Linked DNA regions of Cytobacillus luteolus. The protein of the gene in region 1 interacts with the protein of each later gene in a pairwise test. Links are inferred from orthologs where the notes say so. Each region holds a gene or a part of one and is shown in the gene's direction. Other genes may lie near its edges.

What was found. Proteins that work in one complex are often made in the same cells at the same time.
Region 2: the proteins of J2Z26_RS02160 (region 1) and groL interact in binary tests that used the Escherichia coli proteins (3 or more experiments, as listed by UniProt). The link is inferred for Cytobacillus luteolus from one-to-one orthologs.

Annotation. Positions count from the first base shown.
Region 1 is NZ_JAGGKM010000001.1:421,484-424,545, forward strand. Bases 56-3,038 are described here. They hold J2Z26_RS02160 (sugar ABC transporter substrate-binding protein), read left to right. Parts: upstream 56-901; coding sequence 902-2,176; downstream 2,177-3,038. Other genes in these bases: J2Z26_RS02155 (alpha-glycosidase), read right to left, coding at 56-638; J2Z26_RS02165 (carbohydrate ABC transporter permease), read left to right, coding at 2,249-3,038. In the rest of the region: more of J2Z26_RS02155, read right to left, coding at 1-55; more of J2Z26_RS02165, read left to right, coding at 3,039-3,062. UniProt on the Escherichia coli protein: Part of the ABC transporter complex MalEFGK involved in maltose/maltodextrin import. Binds maltose and higher maltodextrins such as maltotriose.
Region 2 is NZ_JAGGKM010000014.1:10,097-13,098, forward strand. The notes cover bases 43-2,965. They hold groL (chaperonin GroEL), read left to right. Parts: upstream 43-649; coding sequence 650-2,281; downstream 2,282-2,965. Other genes in these bases: groES (co-chaperone GroES), read left to right, coding at 311-595; J2Z26_RS21645 (fumarylacetoacetate hydrolase family protein), read left to right, coding at 2,630-2,965. Outside these bases: more of J2Z26_RS21645, read left to right, coding at 2,966-3,002.

The DNA of each region.
Region 1 (3,062 bases):
ATATAGTCGATGGTATCGTACTTATGGTTAGAATATGCCTTGAAAATTGGAGTGAAGTAGATTCCGGTTATACCAAGATCAACTAAGTGATCAATATGCTGAATAACCCCTTCAAAATCTCCCCCAAAGAAATTAGTAGGAGTAGGGTCCGTACTTCCCCATTCGAGTGTTCCAGGAGGATCGTTCTTTGTATCACCATTGGCAAATCGTTCAGGGAATATTTGGTACCATACTGTGTCTTTCACCCAGCTTGGAGCTTCAAAGATATCTATTTTATTTATGAATGGAAACGTAAAGAAGTAAGCAGTGTCATCATTAGGAATACTCTTGTAAAATCCTTTTTCTGTATAGACAAGTACATCTTTTTTATTTTTCAGCTCGAAACCATAACGAAGACGGCGAAACTTAGGTTCAATTTCAACAAACCAATAATCAAATAGCTCATCAGAACCACTTTTAGACATTTGCTTTGTATCATAATTCCAAGAGCCATCACCCCAGTCATAAGGATCTCCATGAATAAGGGATACAGATTCTGCGTCATCTTTTTTTGTACGCAATCTAATATGTAGTGTGGATTCATCATACGCATAAGCATAGTTATTTTTTGGTCGGTGATAAATTGCTTCTTTTAACATTTTCTCATCTCCTTAAGACAAACGGTTGCGCTACACTATCTTAAAAGATAGTAGAATAAAATTTGAAAGTCAATTAATAATAAATATGTCACTATTTTGTTGAAATGTACATAGTAAAAAAGGGTTGTCAAATTGATTTTAAGTTGTATAATTAGGTTTAGTGGTGCAATCGTTTTCACAACATGAAAGCGCTATTAAGTGCAAACGGTTGTTCAGAAAAAAGTAAGCACATACTAAACGAAAACACTAGGAGGGGTCAAAAAATGAAGAAGTACTTATCATTATTTATGGTTATGGTTCTTACACTTGGAATGCTAGCAGCTTGTGGACCACAACGTGATGCACAGGAAGAGCCTGCTGATCAAGGCGGAGACGACGCTACTGAAGAGGTAGCAAAACCAGAAAAATTAAAAATGTGGGTAAATGATGAAGATAAGCAAAAAAATGCAATTGCTGAGATGGTTAAATCATTTACTGAAGAAACAGGTATTCAAGTTGAAGTAACACCAATTAGCATGTTAGATCAAGTTAAAAACTTAGCATTAGACGCACCAGCTGGTAAAGGTCCTGACCTTTTCTTCCAACCGCATGACCGTATTGGTGACATCGTAACTCAAGGTTTAGCTGAACCTCTTACATTAGACAATACAGGTGACTATAGTGAAACTGCAATTGATGCTGTAACTTTTGATGGAGATATCTATGGAGTACCTCAAGTTGTTGAAACTTACGGTGTATTCTATAACAAAGATTTAACTCCTGAAGCTCCAGAAACAATGGAAGAGTTAATGGCAATTGCTGCAGAGCAAACAAATCAAGCTGAAGAGAAGTATGGTTTCTTAATGGAAGCAGCTAACTTCTACTTTGTATATCCTTTCTTTGCTGGTTACGGTGGTTATGTATTCAATAAAGAAAATGGAGCATATGATGCTGCAGATATCGGTTTAGCTAATGAAGGTGCAGTAAAAGGTGGAGAACTAATCCAATCTTGGTTTACAAATGGTTACATCCCTAAAGAAATTACGGGAGATATCATGAATGGTTTATTCACTGGAGGTAAAGTTGCTACTGTTATTACAGGTCCATGGAACATTGCTCCATACCGTGATGCTTTAGGTGACAAACTTGCAACTGCTCCACTTCCATTATTAGAAAATGGTGAGCATCCGAAATCATTTGTGGGTGTAAAATCATGGATGGTTTCTTCTTACTCAGAAAACATCGAATGGGCTACAAAGTTAGCACAACACTTAACAAACACAGAAAACTCTATGTACTACTATGAAAATGCTGGTGAAATGCCTGCTAACCAAGCAGCCTTAACAGACGAAAAAATTACTGGCGACCCATTAATGAGTGGATTCGCTGCACAAATTGCACATGGTGAGCCAATGCCAAGTATTCCTCAAATGCAACAAGTTTGGGAGCCAATGGGTAATGCACTTCAGTTCATTGCTAATGGCGACAATGTACAAGAAGTATTAGAGGAAGCTGTTCAAACAATTAAAGATAATATCGCTGCAAGCGGAGCAAAATAATACTAAAATGATTTAGGTGGGTAGAGAGGGAACTTTCTATCCACCATTATTCATTAATCAGGAGGATTAACTATGTCTGATCAAATAGTTAAACGTAAAGGACATAATCCTAAAGTAGCAATGGTACTGTCTATCCTGTTTGCAGGGTTAGGACAGCTTTATAACCGCAGAATACTTAAAGGTATCGTTTTTCTAATCATTCAAGCTGCTTTTCTAATAACGTTTTATAACTTTATCAACATTGGGCTCTGGGGAATTGTTACTCTTGGAGAAATACCTAAGATAGATCATTCTATTTTCTTATTAATACAAGGTCTTGTTTCCATAATCATAGTTGCCTTCGCACTTGCTCTCTATTTCTTTAACATAGTTGATGCAAGAAGGGATGCAATAAAATTACAGGAAGGTGCTAAGATTCCAACAGTAACAGAAGCATTCAAAAATGCTTGGGATGTTGGATTTCCATATATCTTAGTTATGCCAGGTCTTGTACTTCTAATATTCATCGTAGTACTACCATTACTATTTATGGTTTCGTTAGCCTTCACTGATTACAACCTATACAATTCACCCCCAAGAAATTTATTAAACTGGGTAGGTTTTGATAACTTTGTAAACCTAGTTTCAGTTGATATTTGGCAGTCTACATTCTTTAGCGTATTTTCTTGGACAATTGTGTGGACTGTAGTAGCAACAACAGGTCAAATTGTCCTAGGACTGTTTTTAGCATTACTTGTGAATGATTCACGTATTAAGTTCAAAAGATTTATTCGAACTTTCTTAATTTTACCTTGGGCGGTACCAGCATTTGTAACGATTCTTGTATTTGCTGCAATGTTCAATGATAAATTCGGAGCAATAAATAAAGACATACTTAGTCAAATAG
Region 2 (3,002 bases), on another replicon or contig:
TTAAAAATACAATAGTATTTTACCATATAATACTCTGCTTCTCTTACTATTATGATTTTAGACTTAGTAGATAAAGTAGAAAAAGGAAAAATAGATAAATTTTTAACATTTCTAGTTTAGAATTCCGTTGGTGTGACATAATCTAGAAGGGTGTGGAAAATTTTGCTGGGTATTAAAATTTTTTTGCTTAAATACTTGCAAAAAAAATAGAGATTATTTAATATAATAATTGTGTTAGCACTCAAGGTTAGTGAGTGCTAATAAAAAACCAAACTAAAAATTATAAGATTATTTGAGGAGGTTGTTTCACTTGTTAAAGCCATTAGGTGATCGTGTTGTAATTGAACTTGTACAATCTGAAGAAAAAACAGCAAGTGGTATTGTGTTACCAGATTCCGCTAAGGAAAAGCCGCAAGAAGGCAAGGTTATTGCTGTTGGAACAGGTCGTGTATTAGAAAATGGTGAGCGCGTGGCTCTTGAGGTTTCTGTAGACGATCGCATTATCTTCTCAAAATATGCTGGTACTGAAGTAAAATACGAAGGTGCTGAATACTTAATTTTACGTGAAAGTGATATCTTAGCTATTCTTGGCTAATCGAATTCATACTTAATAAAAATACTTACAATAACTTGAGGAGGGTACATACAAATGGCTAAAGAAATTAAATTTAGTGAAGACGCTCGTCGCTCTATGCTTCGTGGTGTAGATGCGTTAGCTAACGCTGTTAAAGTAACATTAGGACCAAAAGGACGTAACGTGGTTCTTGAGAAAAAATATGGTTCTCCACTTATCACTAATGACGGAGTAACAATCGCAAAAGAAATCGAGTTAGAAGATGCATTCGAAAACATGGGTGCTAAATTAGTAGCTGAAGTTGCTAGTAAAACAAATGAAATTGCTGGTGACGGTACAACAACTGCTACAGTTCTTGCTCAAGCGATGATCCGCGAAGGCCTTAAAAACGTAACTGCTGGTGCTAACCCAATGGGTATCCGTAAAGGGATTGAAAAAGCAACTGCTGTTGCTGTTCAAGAATTACAAGCAATTTCTAAACCAATTGAAGGTAAAGAATCTATTGCACAAGTAGCAGCTATTTCTTCTGCTGACGAAGAAGTAGGTCAATTAATTGCTGAAGCTATGGAGCGCGTTGGTAACGATGGAGTTATCACAATTGAAGAATCTAAAGGATTCTCAACTGAGCTTGAAGTAGTAGAAGGTATGCAATTTGACCGTGGATATGCTTCTCCATACATGGTAACTGATTCTGATAAAATGGAAGCTGTTTTAGACAATCCATATATCTTAATCACTGACAAGAAGATTGCTAGCATTCAAGAAATCTTACCAGTTCTTGAGCAAGTTGTTCAACAAGGTAAGCCACTATTATTAGTAGCTGAAGATGTTGAAGGTGAAGCTCTTGCAACTCTAGTAGTGAACAAACTTCGTGGAACATTCAATGCAGTTGCTGTAAAAGCTCCTGGATTTGGTGACCGTCGTAAAGCAATGCTAGAAGATATCGCTACTTTAACTGGTGCTGAAGTTATTACTGAAGATTTAGGTTTAGACCTTAAATCTGCTAACATTACTCAATTAGGTCGCGCATCTAAAATCGTAGTAACAAAAGAAAATACAACAATCGTTGAAGGTGCAGGAGACTCTGCTAAAATCGCAGCTCGTGTTAACCAAATTCGTGTTCAATTAGAAGAAACTACTTCTGAATTTGACAAAGAAAAATTACAAGAGCGTCTTGCTAAATTAGCAGGTGGTGTTGCTGTAATTAAAGTTGGTGCTGCAACTGAAACTGAATTAAAAGAGCGCAAACTTCGTATTGAAGATGCTCTAAACTCTACTCGTGCTGCAGTTGAAGAAGGTATCGTTTCTGGTGGTGGTACTGCATTAGTGAACGTATATAACAAAGTTTCTGCAATCACTGCTGAAGGTGACGAGCAAACGGGTATCAATATCGTTCTACGTGCACTTGAAGAGCCTGTACGTCAAATCGCACACAATGCTGGTCTTGAAGGATCTGTAGTTGTTGAGCGTCTAAAACATGAAGAAATCGGTGTTGGTTTCAACGCTGCAACTGGTAAATGGGTAAACATGATCGAAGCGGGTATCGTTGACCCAACTAAAGTTACTCGTTCAGCACTTCAAAACGCTGCATCTGTTTCAGCTATGTTCTTAACAACTGAAGCAGTAGTAGCTGATCTTCCAGAAGAAAAAGGTTCTGCAATGATGCCTGACATGGGCGGCATGGGTGGAATGGGCGGCATGATGTAATCTGCCCCTTGAACCCTTAATAGATAAGGATTCTAAAGTGATTTGCTAACAAAATGCTAACATAATTTAAATTAAAAAGAGGCTTTTCATTAGTTGTAAAAACTTTTGAGAGTCCTCTTTTTTTGCTTTTGGTATAACATAGTAATTGAGGACAAAAGTCTTAAGATAATTGACAAGTGACATGTGTCTCTTAATAATATAAGTTGCTAAGAAAAAAATTGTAGATGAAAGGAATCATCTAATTACATTAATCATTTCGATAGCTTTTGCTTTCTATATGGCAAAGCTGTTCTTTTTAGTATAAAGTTATATAGGATTTAGAAAGTGATTAAAGGAGTTTATATGCAAATGAAGACATTACAACAAGAACTAACAATCGTTCGCTATCAAACTAATGATAAAGTATATTATGGAGTTGTTGAGGGTGAAGAAATTCTACAATTGTCTAGCAATTTCACAGAAATCTTGAACAACGAGCTAAACTATGATGGTGTAAAGGTTAAATACAGTGAAGTGAAGATTTTAGAGCCAGTATCTCCCTCAAAGATTGTTAATTTTGGTTGGACATATGCAGGACACGCAAAAGAAACTGGTGGCACAGCTAACCTTGCTGAACCGTTTCTGTTTTTAAAGCCAGCTTCTTCGCTCATCCCAGATCAAGGTGAAATCGTACTTCCTCCTACTAATTTAACAAATCAGGTAGAACTGGAAGGAGAAGTAG